DNA from 3 places in the Halalkalibacter flavus genome. Region 3 is predicted to be linked to each of the others. Evidence: riboswitches for the same ligand, from Rfam matches in the RefSeq annotation. Region 3 holds a riboswitch; each other region holds the start of a gene.

Region 1 (6,518 bases), on a different contig from region 3:
TAAATGGATATGCAGATAAAAAAGGGTAACTCAAAGGTTCCTTTTATCCTTGAGTTAACCCCTAGTTTTAATTCGATTTATACCTAAATGCTGCATGATTTGTCGGTCCAATTCCGCCACCAATATTTAATGAATTGGAGATTGCAGCAGTGATAAAGGCTTTTGCTGTCTCTGTTGCTTCTTTTATTTGTGCTCCCTTTGCTAATTCTGCAGCAATGGCTGCAGCAAATGTACAACCGGTACCGTGAGTATGTTTCGTATCAATGCGTTGTACTTTAAGCTCATGAATACATCTTCCATCAAATAATAAATCAACAGCAGGTCCATCAGTTAAATGGCCTCCTTTTAATACCACAAAGCTAGGTCCAAGCTTATGAAGATCAATTGCTGCCTGCTTCATTTCTTCAAGTGACCTCATTTCTGCTCTTCCTAGCAATTTAGCTGCCTCTGGTAAATTCGGAGTAATAACCGTTGCAATCGGTAGTAATTTACTTGTAAGTGCCTTAACTGCTTCTTCCTGCAGAAGAGAAGCCCCTCCTTTTGCGATCATTACTGGATCTACTACAATATTTTTCACGTCATACTCTTTCAACTTATTAGCAACAAGGGTAATAATGTCCGCAGAGAATAACATTCCCGTCTTAACTGCATCTGTACCAATATCAGATAATACGGCCTCCAGCTGTGCTTCAATTGCTTCTAGCGACTGAGGAAACACACCATGAACTCCAAGTGTATTTTGAGCTGTTAAAGCTGTAATTACACTCATACCGAATGTGTGCAATTCTTGAAATGTTTTAATATCTGCTTGGATTCCAGCCCCACCACCACTATCTGACCCTGCTATCGTTAACGTTTTTGCTAAAGTCATAGAAAGACCTCCTTTCTAAATCTATTTGTCCTATTCAACTAATACGTAAATCGTTCAGGCTTACAAGAGGCAAGCGGTGTATATGCTTCCTTTTCATCTAATAAGTCTGCAACCGCTACAGCTGTAATTGGGCTTAATAATATTCCATTTCGATAGTGTCCTGTTGCAAAGACAACATGTGGTGCTGCCTCAAGTTTCCCTATAAGTGGAAACCCATCCTGAGTCGCAGGACGTAATCCTGCCCATGTATGGAAAGGTGTCATTTCACCTAAGAAAGGAAAAACGTGCTTATTCCAATTTGTTAGCCTCTGTATGCCTTTTTCTGTAACATCCGTTTTGAAACCTGCTATATCTTCAGAAGCTCCGTTAACTAACGTTCCATTTCCCTTTGGAACAAGATAGCCCTGACTTGTATAAACAATATGCTTCACATGATTTACAGGTACATCATACGCGCAAATTTGCCCGCGAATTGGATAGACTGGAATACGAACTCCAAACACTTCTTCTAACTCACTAGACCAAGCACCTGAACATACAATTAAACGGTCTCCTGTAAATTGACGGCCATCTATTGCTCGCAATGTAACCGATCGCTCCCAATCAACAACTGTCACTTGTTCAAGTTGGTCTACTACATTTACACCGTTCAGGCGGCAGGCAGCTTCAAGTGCCTTTACATAGTCAGGTGCAAACACGTGACTTTCTTCTGGATAATACATTGCCGCTTTTATATCTTTTGAAAGTGTCGGTTCCATCTCCCATAGTCGACTTCCAGATATCAATTCAGTTTCTGCTCCCCATTCACGTTGCCAAGACTGCCTTGTTTCAAGTGCGAGAACATCCGCATCATGATAAACCGCATGAAGACTTCCGCTCTCCGAATATTCAAAGTCCATTTTTGAAACATTCTTTACATCGCTTTGCCATTGTTTATACACCCTTAAACTATCTAAACATAATCTAAAAAAGTCGTCTGGATCTTCACCAATTTCTGAATAAGGAGCAAGCATCCCGGCTGCAGCACCAGATGCTTGTCCTCCACAATTCGTTTTTTCTAATACTGTTACATCATAGTTACGTCTGCTAAGCTCAAATGCAGTTGCAAGACCTATGACGCCCCCTCCAAGAACCATTACTTTCTCTTGCACATGTCTCCCCCCTGCTCTTACTACTTTGAAACGAATGCTTGAAATCCACTACTTGCTGTAGCATACTTTTTCTTCGGGATTCTCCCTGCTTCGTAGGAAAGTCTCCCTGCTTCAATTGCGTATTTCATCGCTCGAGCCATCTTAACTGGGTCCTTAGCCTTTGCTACAGGGGTATTCATTAATACACCATCTGCACCTAATTCCATTGCTTGTGCAACATCCATCGCAGAACCAAGACCTGCGTCGACAATAATAGGAACATTTGCTTGTTCAATAATGAGCTCTAAATTATATGGATTTAGTATGCCTAATCCCGTTCCAATCGGAGCACCTCCTGGCATGACTGCTGCAGCCCCAGCTTCCTCTAATCGTTTACAAAGAACTGGATCATCAGAAGTATATGGTAAAACGACAAATCCCTCTTTTGCCAGGACTTCTGTTGCTTTTAGTGTTTCAATCGGATCAGGAAGCAACGTTTTCTCGTCTACACTGATTTCTACCTTAATCCAATCACTCAAGCCTGAAGCCTTTGCCAATCTTGCAATTCGAATTGCCTCTTCTGCTGTTTTCGCGCCCGAAGTGTTGGGCAAATAGGTAAAAGACATACCTTCTAAATGTTGTAAAATAGCATCCTCATTCGGAGCTCCTAGATTGACTCGTCTAATAGCAAAGGTCAACACCTCAGCTTCGGATGCCTTGATTGCTTCATTTTGGACAAATGGATTTGGATACCTACCCGTCCCAAGGAAGAAACGCGAAGATAATTCTTTACCTGCAATCGTTAATTTTTTTTGTTTCATCTCAGCCACCTCCAACGAATTGAACAAGTTCAATTCTCATGCCTTCTTTTAGTTCAGTCCCTGACCAATTGGTACGTTCAATAATATTTCCATCTACCTCAGTTACAACAAGATGTGGTTCGAGTTCAAAATGTGACACCACTTCTTCAAGGCTAGAAACGTCTACGTGATGTTCTTCCCCATTTATAATTAAACGCATCTACTATTCACCCTTTTTCCGCTAATATTTTTGTAAATTGCTGACAAACACCTTTTACATCTTTTGCACCAACAATTTCAGATATCATACAAATTCTAGTTGCACCTGCATCTAATACCTGATCTACATTGTGCAGCTTAATTCCGCCGATCGCCACAAACGGAATATTGATCTCTGCAATAACTTGCTTAATATACTCAGTTGTAACAGGATCGACGACATCTACTTTACTATTGGTATGAAAAATCGGCCCAACCCCAATGTAATCAGCTCCACCCGCTTCAGCCTCGCGAGCTTCCTCAATTTTGTGAGTGGAAAGTCCGATTATTTTATCTTGTCCCATAATCTTCCTTGCTTCAGCAAGAGGCAAATCATCTTGGCCAATGTGTATGCCATCTGCATCAACTGCAAGAGCAACATCAATGTGGTCATTTACAATAAACAACACATCATGCTTTCTTGTTAATTCACGTAGTGACTTTGCTTTGTTTAGCACATCTCTTTTGCTACTCGTTTTATCTCGTAACTGGATAATATCAACACCACCCAAAATTGCTTCTTCCATTACTTCTACAAGGTCTCTGCCTTGATGAAATTCTTCACCTGTAATCGCGTATAACTTAAACTCTCTCATGAGTAACCCACCTTTTTATACATAAAATCGAAAAAAAGCCGCATCCGAACATACGGAATACGGCTCAGATGACTTCCCTACGCTGGCGTGATCCAGATCAGGTATGAGGGTAAAAGGATAACCTTTTTCTCAGTCCACTTATGTGGACACCCCTAGTCTATAATACATACTAGTTATACAGTTATTATGACATACTGACTAAAAAAAGCAAGAGGCCAAGTTAACATCTTATTCTTCTATAAGAGGAATAGACGTCCCTTCAGACAAGTCCATAACCATCTCGAAGCGATCTCCAAATAGCAAGAAAGATCCTTCAGGTGAAACATGAATAGGAACATGCCTTTCTAATACAGTCAGCTTTTCTTCAGCATCTCTTTGAATATCATAAGCAACCAACTCAAAACCATCAGTGTAACTAAAGAAATCACTGCTATATTGTGGTCTTAAGTAGTAAAAAATTCCATGTACATCATCATAAGAGTAATAAGGGATCCACCATTGTTCCGAATATGTGTTAAGAATGGGCATGTCAATATGCCTAAAAGCATTTTGCTCATCATAAAATGTGTATGTGGAATACAGGTCATATACAGATTCCACTGTTACAGAGAGCGAGAGACCATCCGGGAAACTCATATATGCAATTACAGCATCCTGCCATTTTTTCACCTCCCCACTATTTACATTGACTTCATATAGAGGTGCTTGAAAATTAGGTTCGAGTTCTTCCCATTTTAAATACCCGACATCAGTAGCCGAAATCCATTGTACATAGGACTGTTCCAAATCGATACTTCTCACTTTCGTTTCAGCTACATCAACTACATACGTTTCAAATTCCCAATCTGGTAAAAAAGCAATCAAAATAAACGTATCAAGTTTATATGGATTCCAGTATGCAGTATATTCTTCGCCGTAATCTTTGATCGTCTGCCTTATCTCACCATTCCGGTCAATAATAACTAAGTGAGCCTCATTATCTACCGTTATATGCGAAATAGCAAATAAAGAGTAATCGGCATTAGCACGGACCTCTGTAATCCACCCGCCCACCTCAACAAAACTTGATGAATGTCCTGTAGAAAGGTGATGTTTATAAAGACTTGAACGCTCTTCTTGTTCTTGCAAATACAAAAGCGTATCATCGTCAAACCAACCTATAATTTCCGTTACAACATGTTCGTTTTGTATAGGTGTAATATCAGCCCCTGTAAAGAAAGAGGTTGATACATCTCGCTTAATTGGTTGATATTCGAAACTTCTTGGTAAGGGTTGACTCTCTAACGGAGCTTGGGTACAGGCTGAAACCATAAAAAGAATCCCAATAATATATACAATTCGCTTCATCTTTCCCCTCCCTCTCATTTAAGCACTTTCGTCTATAGTATTAGACGAAAATAACCCCTTAGACGTTTCAATTTTTTCACACAAAAAAGAAAGATACCTCACACCTTCCGGCCCACTAAATTACTACATTATAGCAGAAAGAGAGATATTTGTACTATGTTTTAGTAAAATAAAAATAGGCACTTATAAAGGTGATTTTACCTTTTAAGTGCCTTCTATACATAAGTCAATGAATCTTACATTTCACCATCTATAAACCTCGAACCAGCAATTCCAGGATTCGTCATTTCCTTTGGATCAAGAATTTCATTCAATTCCTCTTCCGACAAAATTCCTCTTTCAAGACAAATTTCCCGAACTGGCCGATTTGATTGAATTGCTTCTTTCGCCACCCTAGAAGCTACCTCATAACCAACATGAGGATTAATCGCTGTTACAATTCCAACACTTCTTTCAACCATCTGACGGCAATGTTCTACATTAGCAGTCATTCCCTCAATTGCATATTTCCTAAAGACACTTATTCCATTTTGCAAAATTGAAAAGGACTGCAATAAATTAAACACCAAGACGGGCTCCATAACATTTAGCTCTAATTGACCAGCCTCAGAAGCCAAACTTATCGTATGATCATTTCCAATGACTTGAAATGAAATTTGATTTACAACTTCGCACATAACAGGATTTACTTTCCCAGGCATAATGGAAGAACCCGGTTGTCTTGGTGGAAGATTAATTTCGTTAATCCCTGTACGTGGTCCAGAACTCATTAAGCGTAAGTCATTGGCCATCTTCGATAAATTAATAGCCATAATTTTTAGAGCACTTGATACTTCTGTATAAGCATCTGTATTTTGAGTTGCATCTACTAAATCCTCTGCAGTTTCAAATGGGTAACCTGTAATATCTGCTAAGTAATCTGCTATTTTTTTAATATACTCGGGTTTTGCATTTAGCCCTGTACCAACTGCTGTTGCCCCCATATTCACTTCATATAAATGCCCAACAGATCTCTCAATTCGACCTAGATCCCGACTGAGCACACGCTGATAAGCGCCAAATTCTTGTCCAAGTCTAATTGGTACCGCATCTTGCAAATGCGTGCGACCCATTTTTAAAACATCATCAAACTCTTTTTCTTTAAGCTTTAATGCTTGAATCAATTCATCTAGTTCTTTTCTCAACCCATCAGCTAATCGGAGAGCAGCAATATGAATCGCTGTTGGAAAGGCATCATTTGTTGATTGTGCCATATTCACATGAGTGTTAGGACTAACTCGCATATATTCGCCTTTTTTGCCACCGAGTATTTCAATTGCTCGGTTAGCAATAACTTCATTTGCATTCATATTAAATGAAGTTCCTGCTCCTCCTTGAATTGAATCAACAATAAACTGATCTAGAAATTTACCATTTATGATTTCATCCGCCGCTGTAATAATTGCGTCTGCAATATTTACTGTAAGAACTCCAACATCACGGTTTGCCATCGCAGCCGCCTTTTTTACATACCCAA
Region 2 (6,518 bases), on a different contig from region 3:
CAAATTTCGAAAGATAAAAGGAATCCTGTTGTACATAATATTTGAAACATTCAATTGGCAATGAACCATCAGCTACTCCCGTAACAAATGGATGCTCAAAGCTTGCATTCCAAATAGAGTCTACCTTTTTACGAAGTTGTTCTGAAAATTTCATATCATTCATCCTCTCTTTATCATCTATTTAGTTCATTTCGTATAGTGCGTTCATCAATTGCCTTTTTAACTCTAGATATTCACGAGTGACAGTCATTTCCTTTTTCCTAGGTCTTGGCAATGGAACCTTTACTTCTAATATGACTTCCGTAGGACGTGGTCCTAACACATAAATACGGTCTGATAAGAAGATGGCTTCATCAATACTATGTGTAATAAATAAGACTGTACGTTGCATTTGACTCCATATTTGCAAAAGCCAACTATGCATTTTCTCACGAGTTAATGCATCTAACGCTCCAAATGGCTCATCTAATAGCATGAGTTCCTTTTTATGCAAGAACGTTCGAAGCAACGCAGCCCTCTGCTTCATTCCCCCTGATAAAACTCCCGGATAATGATGCTCATATCCTTCTAATCCAAACAGAGGAAAAAGAGAAAGTGCCTCTTCTTTTAGTTGTTCCGTTTGGTGTCTTGTTATCTTAGGACCTAGAAGGACATTTTCAAGTACGGTTTTCCATGGGAACAATAAATCCTTTTGCATCATATAACTGCTATGCCCACGTTGCCCTATCACATTCACTCCGTCAAATGAAATTTCTCCCTCTTCTGGAATATCAAGACCCGTAATGAGATTAAACAAGGTACTTTTGCCACAGCCACTTGGTCCAATTAACGAAACAAATTCCCCTTTTTGAAGTGACAAGTTTACTCCTTTAATGACCGGTTCCCCGTCAAAGGAATGATGGAGATTACGAATGTTGATTTCCATATTGACTACAACCTTTCATTAAGGCAAGAACGTATTTGTCATCGCTTCTTCAGTCGGTACTTCTGTTTCAATCAAACCTGCTTCAAGCATCCACTCTGAAAAATCATTCCAAATATGTTCCTCTTGAATACCCCATTTTTCTGCATCCCCTTTGTAACGTGGGCTTAACCACTCTTGTGATGCACGAATCAGTTCTTCATTTGTTTCTGGGCTAGCGGCAATTAAGATCTCCGCAGCTTCTGATGGCTGCTCAACCGCAAATTCATATCCTTTCGAGACAGCTCTTACAAACTTTTCAACTAGCTCAGGCTGCTCTTCAATCACGGCTTCACTGCTAAAAATAACAGGAGAATAATAATTAAAAACAGGATCAATATCTTTAAGGTAAATCATATTAATGTCCTCACCACGAACTTCAGCTTCAATTCCTGTCCACCCATAAAAAATCCATTGAAAATCTATGTCTCTTTTCGTATTCGCAAAAAAGTCAGCAGATCCAACAATCACATTATCTACCGAAGAAGGATCAACCCCATGCTGATTTAATACCGTATCCAAAATTGCTTCTTCTTCCGCACCACCAAATCCACCATATGTCTTTCCTTCAAAATCCTCTGGTGATGTAATGTCTTTCTCAACTGGGGAAGCAAAACCAGATGTGTGCTCCTGAATGACAGCTGCAATCGAAACAACTGGAATACCTGTTGATCTAGCAATTGTCACGCCTGTCTGAGAGCCAATCCCAAAATCAGCTTGTCCTGCTGCGACAACTGGTACGGCTCCTTCCATAGCTGGTTCGATAATCGTTAAATCAATCCCTTCCTCTTCAAAATACCCTTTTTCTTTCGCAACATAAATACCCGTATGATTTGTGTTAGGAACCCAATCTAATATAAACGTTGCTTCCATTAACTCTGTAGATTCAGCTGGTAACTCTTCCCCTGTTTCCGATTCAACCTCCGTTTCGGCCTCTCCCCCTTGACTTGACTCTTCTGCTTGGTTACAACCAACTAACATAAGCATGATAATGAAAAATAAAAATGCACTTAATTTTTTTGACATCGGACTCTCTCCTCAGACCTAATTTGTTTATTTTTTATGAGACTTATGTTTCCACGGCATCATGAGTCTGCCGAGTAGTACAACAACTAAAAATAAAAGGCAGCTTAAAAGTGAAATCAACACAATAACAACAAAGACCCTATCTGTCGCAAACGAGCTTTGAGCTTTGATTAAATAAATACCTAACCCAGAACTTGCACCGACCCACTCAGAAATTACTGCTGCCAGCACACTATATGTAGCCCCAATTCTCAACCCTGTAAATAAATAAGGTAATGCATGCGGGAACCTGACAGAAGAAAATACCTGCAGTTGCGATCCACCCATCGACCGAACAAGCCGGATCATATCGCGATCACTTGATTGCAGTCCCTCAACAACACTAACGACTACCGGAAAAAAAGTGACTAATGCAACGACAAGAACTTTAGGCAAAATCCCATAACCAAACCAAATAATGAGTAACGGCGCAATCGCAATAATAGGAATCGTTTGCGAGAATAAGAGAATCGGGTAAAAACTTTTACGTAAAAACGGTGAAAAATCTAAAATAAAAGCCATTACTAACGCAACGATAATTCCTAATAAGAAACCAAGCAGCGCTTCTTTTGTGGTCATCCAGATATGTTCCGGTAATAGATGCCACGTGTCAAATAACGTAAGAACAATCAAGCTTGGCGCTGGTAAGATCCACTTTTCAACGTCCCAAATCCAGACAGCCACTTCCCATACGACAAGAAACATAATAATGGCAATGATCGCTGGAGCCACTGAACGGATCGACTGACGCAAACGTTCCATGAAACCCTCCTTTCACAAAAAAAGTCTACACACCTTAGAGGCGTGTAGACTTTACATGTCAACATGTAATTCTAATAAACATCCCTCCGCTGGCATTACCCAGATCAGGTTTAAGGGTCGATATCTTCATCGGGATATCCTCTCAGCCAACCTCATAGCTCCCCTATTATTTTTCATAAATTTTCTAGAAAAGCTTATCACACATTTTGACTTTGTACAATATTCTGTTCTTTTAAACAACTATTTAATGCAATTACCACCCTCTAGTTAGAATAGAGCGCGATCCTTTTCCCGGACGCTTGAAGACCTCTTTCTCCTTGCTATATCACCGAACGGGCTTTCATTTGCTTTATGAAGACCCAATACCTTTCCAAGAGCAACGATCAGGTCTTCATCCCTCTTATGAAGACCAATCCCCTTTCCCAAAGAAACAATCAGGTCTTCATCTCTCTTATGAAGACCTAATCCCCTTTCCCAAAGAAACAATCAGGTCTTCATCCCTCTTATGAACACCTAATCCCCTTTCCTAACACAACAATCAGGTCTTCATCCCTCCTATGAAGACCCAATCCCCTTTCCCAGAGCACGATCAGGTCTTCATCCCTTTATGAAGACCCAATTCCCTTTCCCAGAGCAACAATCAGGTCTTCATCCCTCTTATGAACACCTAATCCCCTTTCCCATAACACCGAACAAGCCTTTCATAATGCCCAATTCTCCCAAGAAACCTGAAAAAAGAGACGAAAATCGTAACGATCTCCGCCTCAAATAATATATACCTTAATCTTTATCCCACTGTAACAAAGATTTTGCTTTTCAAAAGCCCCTTTAAGCTTAACATCCTTCATTATATCGATGAAAATGGACCTTTCTTTAAATAATGAACAAAAACCCTACTCATGACTGGATAAAGGAGTGAAAAGAAAATCATATTCCCTATCGCATGGTTTGTGTCAAATGGGAGCCCAGCTAAGTAATACGCGATAAAGCGATCGCTAATGAACAGCATATTTAACGAGATGACAAATCCATAAAAATAACCACAAAATCCTGCGTACATGATGAGAACAAGGAAAGGTATACCCCACTTCGTATGAGCTCTTCCCATCCAGCCAGAGAGAAGCCCAATCACAGACCAAGAAATGATTTGCCAAAAGGTCCATATGCCTGTTCCTAATGTCATATTCGTTAATACCGTACTGACAAAACCTAGAATGAGGCCATTGACCGGTCCCATAAACATCGCTGTGATTATAATAATGGACGTAACCGGTTGAACATTAGGAATATGAGCAAAAGCCATTCGGCCTACCACACAAAGAGCACTGAGCATGGCTAGCAACGTAATTCGGCGAATTGACATGCCTATTCAATCGAAGCGTAATGAAAATGAATCAAGTCTCCATGTTCAATTTCGTATTCAGCTGCCCCTACTAATGCTTCTTCCCCGTTGATCGTATAGAGCCAATAACTTGATGTTTCATCATCTGCTTCAATTCCATTAATTCCTGAGATAAACGCTCCTTCATACGCCGTTGTAATGTCATAATGCTCATCCATTACTTCCATAAGCGTTTGTCCTTTTTCGAACGATATCGTATCCTCGCTTAGGATATTCTCAGGATCTTCTTCACTTAACACAATCGTAGCATGGGTTTCCTCAACACCCTCTGCCTCTTCTTGTGCTTCCTCAGTAGTTTCATCTTGAACCGGTTCTTCGACCGTTTCATTGTTTGCTCCACATCCCGATAATGTGAGCAAAACTGCAAATAAAATAGAAAACAAATATCTCATTCCCATTCCTCCTAAACTAGAATCAATAGTAGTTTGTCCGCGTTACTTGTAAGCATGTATTCAAGACATATAGGCTGGGGACTAGCCTTTTTGGCATCACCCTCCTACCTTAACTTGTACACTCGGTTCGACCTGCTGCATGTTTGTCAGCTTGAAAAAAGCGATAGCTCCAAGCAATGAAGTAAAAAACAAAATTGCTCCCATCGGTACCGCCGTCGCTTCGTTAATCCCAACAAGTGGGGAAACCATTGAACCGAGGAACAAGGAAAGGGTACCTAACACCGCACTCGCGCTCCCCGCACGGTGGCCTTGTTTTTGCATCGCCAAAGAGAAGGTACTCGTTGTGATCATCCCCATGGAAGTCATATAAATAAAGATCGGAATTACGAGTGTTGCCAGAGGTCCTTCAACGATGGTCATTACTAACAGGAAGAAAGTAGCACTTACCGCGATGATTACCGCAATACGTAACAAACTCCTTTCATGAACAATTCCACCTAAGCGCCCGATGGTAAAGCTCCCCAAAATAATAGCAAGCCCATTAATGCCGAACAATACGCTGAATACTTGAGGAGACACATCATAAATCCCTTGATACACAAAAGGAGTTCCAGCAACATAAGCAAAACTTCCACCATGGATGAAACCAACAGTTAATGCATACCCAATGAAAGATCGATCCTTAAACAAGCTAAGCTCCCCATTGTTCGAACTGAATGCCCAACTGTACTAGGAATTCGTTTTTCCGGGGGCAACGTCTCCTTTAATTTGAGCGCTACGACCAATACAATGAAAAGACCAATTAAGCTTAAAAAGTAAAAAATTGAACTCCAGTTGGCAAAAGGCATAAGCAAGATCGCTCCCCCCGCCATTGGTGCTGCCATCGGTGCAACTGCATTGATGACCATTAACAGCGCAAAAAATTTCGTTAACTCACGGCCGCTGAACACATCACGGACTACAGCACGTGAGATCACAACTCCCGCCGCTGCCGTAAATCCTTGTAAAAAGCGAGCTATTACTAAAATAACGATATTAGGAGCTAACGCACATAACAAGGATGAAACCGCAAATAACAAGGATGAAACCGCAAATAACAAGATGGATATCAATAACGGTTTTTTTCTCCCCTATGTATCACTAATTGGTCCGACAACGACCTGACCGGATGCAAGACCAAGTAAACATGCAGTTAAACTAAGCTGAACAAGTGAGGCACGAGCTCCTAAGTCATCCGCAATCTCAGGAAAACTTGGCAAATACATATCAATATTTAGTGGCCCTAATACCGCAAGCATCCCGAGTAAGAAAGCTAACCCTAACCGCTCTTTCCCCGTTGGATTATGTAATATAAACAAAAAGCACCTTTCCTTGAAGTTTCTGAGTCTCATAACCTATGTAATAAATTCGAATGTTACAAGTAACGTCGACTTATCAAAGTATAATACAAAAAATCCAAAGATCAAATACCAGAACTTTAAATGGACAAAGCCCTCTTCTTGACTATTACGCTTACAACATTTACCTTTAAATTGACATTAGATAATATAAGGGAGGATCCACATGACAAAAAGCACTCATTACAAAGATTACTTTCTATCACACCGCCTTGTAACAAATGAATTAGTAGAAAAGGTTAGTAAGGACGATTATGATTACAAGCCAACAGATACTTCCATGTCAGCTAAAGAACTTGTTGTTCATATGCTAACATCCTTTTATCAGTTTGTATCAGCAGCTGCAAAACAACCTCCCAAGCCACTCCATGACGAAAATGCAAATGTTGACTTATCTGAACTTGCAGAGCTGTACACTGAAGAATCTGTGAAAATTATCGAGTTATTATCTGATGAAGATCTTGACGAAATCATTGACCTAACTGCAGTTCTAGGCATCAAACTCCCTGCAGAAAAGATTCTTAATTTAGCTATAGACC
Region 3 (6,518 bases):
TACAAATATGGTACTCCTAGGAATCATTCTTGGCGGTATGATGGCAATCGATATGGGTGGTCCAATTAACAAAGCTGCCTTTACTTTTGGTATCGCGATGATTGATGCGGGCAACTTTGGTCCTCATGCGGCTGTAATGGCTGGTGGTATGGTTCCACCACTTGGAATTGCATTAGCAACAACATTCTTTAAACGTAAGTTTACGAAGCAAGAGCAAGAAGCAGGTAAGACAAATTATATTTTAGGTGCGTCCTTTATTACGGAAGGTGCCATTCCTTTTGCTGCAGCTGATCCGGGTCGAGTTATTCCGGCTTGTGTGGCTGGGGCAGCAGTAGCAGGTGGGCTTACAGCATTATTTGGAATTGGCTTGCCAGCTCCACATGGTGGGATTTTTGTTATCGGGCTTGTGTCTGGTGGTTGGTTTATGTATTTATTCGCTATTGTTGTTGGTGCTATTGTGACAGCATTAGTTTTAGGAGTTTGGAAGAAGAAGACCGTATAAACAGGAAGATAATAGGCAGTCTCAAATGGTCAAAATGACCTTTGAGACTGCCTGTTTTTCTTTGTACTCCTCATGCTTCTTACTAGTTTACTCACAAAACACTCAGTATAATGGAATAATATCATGTCAATGAAAGTAGGTCTTGAGATGATCAACCCAAAACTAAAAGAGATTGAAAAGAGTTGGTTATTAGATGCAACCATTGAAGAAATACAAAAAAAAATGGAGAGTAAAGAGGTTTCGGCAAAAGAACTAGTTTTCATTTTATTTAAATCGAATTTCTCGCATTGATTGTTCCGGTCCTACTTTAAATTCAGTTATTGAAGTGAATCCAGATGCTCTTCATATAGCAGACGTATTAGATCTAGAACGTGCAAATGGAAAGACGAGAGGACCACTTCATGGAATTCCTGTGTTGTTAAAAGATAATATAGATTCAAAAGACAAGCTTCATACGAGTGCTGGTTCATTGGCACTAGCGGAGCACTATGCAAATGAAGATGCATTCTTAGTGAAAAAGCTCCGTGAAGCAGGAGCTATTATTTTAGGGAAAACGAACATGTCGGAATGGGCATATTTTATGTCAACTGAAAATATGCCAAGTGGTTATAGCTCACGAGGAGGGCAAGTGTTAAACCCGTATGGGCCCGGAAAGTTTGATATTGGTGGTTCAAGCTCAGGTTCTGGTGCTGCTATTGCAGCAAATCTGGCAACTGTTGCAATTGGTACGGAGACATCAGGATCCATCTTAAGTCCATCGAGTCAAAATAGTCTTGTTGGCATTAAACCAACGGTGGGCCTTATTAGTAGACATGGGATAATTCCTATTTCTCATACTCAAGATACAGCAGGTCCAATGGCTCGTCAAAGGATGCTGTTTATGTTTTAGTAGCGATGATGGGAGAAGATGAGAAGGATGTTGTAACAAAAAGGAGCTCACTTTCTGCCGACTCTTTATTAAATGCTCTTCGTTCGCCTACACTTATAGGAAAAAGGATTGGTGTGGCGAGAGATCCCTTTTTTAATCAATTGAGTGACGAAAAAAAAGCGATCCTTAATCAAGCTATAGGAACGTTGAAAAGTGGGGGAGCAGAAGTGGTTGATGAAATCGTTATCCCATCAGCACAAGAGAATTGGACGATAGACGTGTTGGTGCATGAATTTAAGGCTAACTTAAATGCTTATTTACAAGAAGTTAGCTCGCAACTACCAGTACATAATCTTACTGACGTCATTCGTTTTAACCAAGAAGATGCAGAGAGGAGGCTGAAATACGGCCAGTCTTTGCTTACAAAATCAGATAGGACTAGCGGAACATTAACTGAGGTTGACTATTTAGATGCGCTTTTATTTGATCAATATCATTCCACTGAAATTGGTATTGACGCGGCGCTGCTCAAGGATGATCTTGACATCATTGTTTTTCCAAATAATCTTGGAGCAGTGATTCCAGCTAAGGCAGGTTATCCATCTATTACAGTTCCGGCAGGTTATACAGAAGAAGGAGAACCGGTTGGGATTACGTTCACAGGAAAAGCATTTACAGAAAATAAGTTAATTGAAGTTGCAGCTGCGTTTGAAAAGTTGGGAAATATAAGAAGAAATCCAACCTTTTAGTAGAATATGATATAATATAATGGACAGTTTCAAGCAATATCCACTAGGGGTGTCAAGTGACTGAGAGAGGGTAACCCTCAACTCTTAGAACCTGATCTAGTTTAAACTAGCGTAGGGAAGTGGCTGTTAATAATTTGTGCTTATTTGTGCTCATTTTATTTTGACACTTTTCCTCCTCTTGTGGATAAAAACAAAAGGAGGTTTTTTCATGTTTCGAGATCGTTTATTAACAATGATTGAAGTGGCAGTGATGACAGGTTTAGCGATTGTCTTAAGTAATGTAAAGTTTGGGGCTCTTTGGGCAATGGGTGGTTCGATTTCGCTGATTATGGTTCCTATTTTTATTATTGCCTTTCGACGAGGTTGGAAAATGGGTGTAGTAACAGGGTTATTAGTCGGATTATTAAATCTGCTGCTTGGGGGATATGTTGTACACCCGGTACAGTTAATTCTAGATTATCCATTAGCGTATCTTGTAGTGGGATTCGCGAGCATTTTTATGTTGAAAAAAGACTTGGTTCCTAGCACGACGCATATTGTTACAGGGCTTTTATTTGCTACGACACTACGCTTTTTTAGTCACTTTACATCAGGTGTAGTATGGTTTGGAGAATATGCTCCAGATGGAATGAATGCTAGCCTATATTCTTTTTATTATAATATCTCTTATTTAATACCTGAGATGTTGCTGACGCTTGTTGTATTAATTTTACTTTCAAAAAAGTATCCTCAGTTCTTCTTGGCAAAACGCCAGAGAAAAGTTTCAGATGCAGCATAATAGGATTAGGTAAAAATGACTCTATGTGACGAGTACACTGAAAAGCTGAGAGTTTCAGTGCACTCCATGTGAGTCGTTTTTTTTTTGTTGGCGGAAAAAGGTTAAAATCCCTTCAATTTGTGTAAAGTAAAAAAGATTACAAAATGGACGGGTGATAATAAGATGGTATATCTTTTACTCTTAATAGGTTTTGGGTTATTAATTAAAGGGGCGGATTACTTTATTGATGGTTCGTCTAATATTGCTGCATTGTTTCGTGTTCCACCTCTTATTGTAGGGTTAACAATTGTAGCTTTTGGTACAGGGGCCCCTGAAGCAACAGTTAGTATCATTGCTGCTTTAGAAGGGAATGCGGATGTCACAATCGGTAACATTGTTGGTAGTAATTTATTAAATATGTCTTTAGTTGTTGGGGTGACGGCAGCTATTTTCCCTTTAGCTGTCGAAAGGCCAACAATAAAAAAAGAAATTCCATTTGCCTTTCTAGCTACGGTTGCATTACTCGTAGTTATGAGTGATAGGACTCTCCAATTTACAAATGAAAATTTTATTACTCGAAGTGATGGAATTATCTTCTTGTTATTTTTTGCTATATTTTTGTATTATGTAATTGAAGCTGCTAGGAATAGCCGTGAAGATGAAATTGGTGAAGGCAAAAACATTGACCAAACTGGAGGATGGGGTAAGAGCATTCTTATTACTATTGGAGGGTTGGCGGCTATTGTATTAGGCGGATATTTGGTTGTAGAAAGTAGTACGGATATTGCTTTACGCTTTGGGATGAGTGAGACGTTAGTAGGACTAACAATAGTTGCTATAGGATCTTCTTTACCTGAGCTAATTACATCAATCACTGCTGCAATGAAACAACAAAGTGAGATAGCCTTAGGGAATATTGTTGGAAGCTCCATCTTTAATGTGTTATTTGTCCTTGGGGTTGCATCTATAATCTCTCCTTTACCGGTGAATGATAAATTATTTTTTGATATTTTTGTGCTACTTGTGCTAACGATTATCTTGTTTATCTTCTCTCGTACACACTATAAAGTGAAAAAATACGAGGGGATGGCTTTAACGATATTTTATATAATATATTTAATATATATTATTATGAGAAATTAAATAGATAAACAACAAAACCATTGGTAAGGTTTTGTTGTTTTTTTAGAAGGATGTTTTCGCATACATTGTTGTTTTTGGGGATACGTGTTCTCCTCATGTTCGTTACATTGCGCTCCAGCCACTCGCACCCGCAAGGAGGTGTCGAGCCTCCTTGCGGGTGTGTACTGCCCCTACCTCTTCATGAGGGCACTGAAAAAGTCCTTTTTAGCGGATTCGAGGAAGCAACGGTTCCGCTCATTGCTTAAAGGTCACTGAAAAAGGTCAAAACCGTACCTTTTTCAGTGGCCTCCCTCTTCATCCCGCAGGAGTCGAGTGACTTCCACTGTATTTCACTACGAGAAAAACGTTTCTTCACAGCATCAATCGTTACGAAAACAGCCTTTAGAATGAAAACCTCGATAAGGAATAACCATTCTTATTTCGGTTTCTCTTTTAACCAATGATATAATGGAAAGATACATACAACGTAATGGGAGGAGAAGTAATATGAAAATAGCTTCATATCAAATGGATATTGTCCCTGGCAATCCTGCTAAAAACCGGGAAAAGATAAAAATGTGGGCAGAGCAGATTTGTAAGGAACAACAGCCTGATATCCTTGTCCTACCTGAAATGTGGACGACAGCTTATACGCTACCTACATTGGAAGTGACAATTAAACCAGATAAGGATGTAACAGAGTTATTCCTAGAGGAACTAGCTAGGAAGTTAAATGTAAATATTGTTGCTGGCTCTATTGCGGTGGAGGAGGATGGCGGTATTTACAATAGGTCGTATATACTCAATCGAAACGGCGAAATTATTTATACATATGATAAGATCCATCTTGTTCCGATGTTAGATGAACATCTTTACTTAAAAGGAGGGAGAAGTTCAGTACAAGTATTTGAGCTAGACGGACGTAAGATGGGGATTATTATTTGTTATGACTTACGTTTTCCTGAGCTCGTCCGTTCACTAGCGCTACAAGGGGCGGAAGTGGTATTTGTCGTTGCGGAGTGGCCTATGGCAAGAGCTAATCATTGGGAAGTTCTCCAACAAGCAAGAGCGATTGAAAATCAGTTGTTTGTTGTAAGTTGTAATCGAGTGGGTACATATGATGAGGTTGAATTCGCAGGAAGTTCAATGGTTATTAATCCTTGGGGGGATATTGTTCACAAAGCTTCGTCAACGAGTGAAGAGACAATAAGTATTAGTTTGAAACTGGACGAAGTTAGTCGTATTCGCAAAGATGTACCTGTATTTTCGAGCAGAGTTCCTAAGCTATACGTGACGCGAAATAACGCTTGATTGAGTATGAAAAACAAGAAGGAATGGGAATCAAAGTAGTGGAATAATTCCCGTAAACATGAAAAATAAGAGGAGAAGGGATTAAAGTGCCCTGCTCCTCTCTCTTTAGAGAAAAATCTACATTGCTGATGCTTCAGTGCCCTCTTTGGTTACACTGAAATCTTTTGTAGTTTATCAATAAATTTTAGCGAACGGCCTGTCCCAATTGCTACCGATTCAAGTGGATTCGGGGCTACATGAACGGGAACAGAAATCTCAGTAGCGAGCCATTCTTGTAAACCATTTAATAGGGCACCGCCACCTGTGAGCATAACCCCTTGATCAACTATATCTCCACTCAATTCAGGAGGACAATCCTCGAGAGTTGCTTTTACCGATTCAAGCAATTGTAGGAGCAACTCATTAAGGGCTTGCTGAATTTCCGTAGAGTTTAAAGTGACTGTTTTAGGTAAACCGTGTACGAGATCGCGTCCGCGTACTTCCATTGTCATTTCTTCATGAGCAATAGGAGCATAGCCAATTTCCATCTTAATTTGCTCAGCTGTTCGCTCACCAATTAAGATATTATATTTCTTACGTACATGCTGGATAATCGCTTCATCAAATTTATCTCCGCCAATTCGTGCTGAGTGACATGTAACAACACCACCAAATGAAATAATAGCTACTTCTGTCGTTCCTCCTCCAATATCAACAGCAACGTTTGCAATAGGCTCATCAACTGGAAGGCCAGAACCGATTGCGGCAGCTAGTGGCTCCTCAATAAGATGGACATTTTTTGCTCCAAAGCTTCGAACTGCATCTAGGATGGCACGACGTTCAACCGAAGTCGATCCAGATGGCGCACAAACGACTACATTCGGTTTACGAAGAGTAAGTCCTCCTAGCTCTTTGCTCGTTTTCTTCATGATTGCTTTTAGCATGCTTGCTGTCATATCAAAATCGGCAATAACACCATCCTTCAACGGTCTAATGGCGACAATATTTGCAGGTGTTTTACCTACCATATTTTTTGCTTCTGTTCCAACAGCTAGAACTTCATTTGTATCAAGGTTAAGGGCAACGACTGATGGTTCATTTAAGATAATGCCTTTATCTTTGCTGTATACAAGGATGTTAGCAGTACCTAAGTCAATTCCTATTTCAATATTTGAAAACATCATTTCACCAACTTTTATCAGATCTTTTCTAGTAAGTCTTGATTTTATC

The links. Region 3 has a riboswitch for thiamine pyrophosphate ahead of thiT (energy-coupled thiamine transporter ThiT). Riboswitches for the same ligand answer to the same signal wherever they lie in the genome.
Region 1: linked by a shared signal. The riboswitch ahead of thiE (thiamine phosphate synthase) and the one ahead of thiT (energy-coupled thiamine transporter ThiT) in region 3 are both predicted to bind thiamine pyrophosphate.
Region 2: linked by a shared signal. The riboswitch ahead of SAY88_RS23920 (ABC transporter permease) and the one ahead of thiT (energy-coupled thiamine transporter ThiT) in region 3 are both predicted to bind thiamine pyrophosphate.

The regions. Positions count from the first base shown of each region.
Region 1 covers NZ_JAWRVK010000016.1:20,278-26,795, forward strand. Annotated here, with positions in the region: gene thiD (bifunctional hydroxymethylpyrimidine kinase/phosphomethylpyrimidine kinase) at 68-871, opposite strand; gene thiO (glycine oxidase ThiO) at 910-2,022, opposite strand; gene SAY88_RS12090 (thiazole synthase) at 2,043-2,822, opposite strand; gene thiS (sulfur carrier protein ThiS) at 2,824-3,021, opposite strand; gene thiE (thiamine phosphate synthase) at 3,029-3,655, opposite strand; TPP riboswitch at 3,713-3,819, opposite strand; gene SAY88_RS12105 (YqgU-like beta propeller domain-containing protein) at 3,884-5,002, opposite strand; gene aspA (aspartate ammonia-lyase) at 5,239-6,518, opposite strand, start outside.
Region 2 covers NZ_JAWRVK010000076.1:166-6,683, reverse strand. Annotated here, with positions in the region: gene tenA (thiaminase II) at 1-154, opposite strand, end outside; gene SAY88_RS23930 (ABC transporter ATP-binding protein) at 182-925, opposite strand; gene SAY88_RS23925 (ABC transporter substrate-binding protein) at 944-1,987, opposite strand; gene SAY88_RS23920 (ABC transporter permease) at 2,015-2,788, opposite strand; TPP riboswitch at 2,852-2,963, opposite strand; gene SAY88_RS23915 (ECF transporter S component) at 3,636-4,151, opposite strand; gene SAY88_RS23910 (DUF4430 domain-containing protein) at 4,154-4,582, opposite strand; partial or broken gene SAY88_RS23905 (Bcr/CflA family efflux MFS transporter) at 4,679-5,934, opposite strand; gene SAY88_RS23900 (DinB family protein) at 6,146-6,518, shown strand, end outside.
Region 3 covers NZ_JAWRVK010000009.1:76,418-82,935, forward strand. Annotated here, with positions in the region: gene SAY88_RS08190 (PTS fructose transporter subunit IIABC) at 1-502, shown strand, start outside; gene SAY88_RS08195 (hypothetical protein) at 626-793, shown strand; partial or broken gene SAY88_RS08200 (amidase family protein) at 828-2,119, shown strand; TPP riboswitch at 2,155-2,254, shown strand; gene thiT (energy-coupled thiamine transporter ThiT) at 2,328-2,897, shown strand; gene SAY88_RS08210 (calcium/sodium antiporter) at 3,060-4,019, shown strand; gene SAY88_RS08215 (carbon-nitrogen family hydrolase) at 4,506-5,309, shown strand; gene mreBH (rod-share determining protein MreBH) at 5,459-6,469, opposite strand.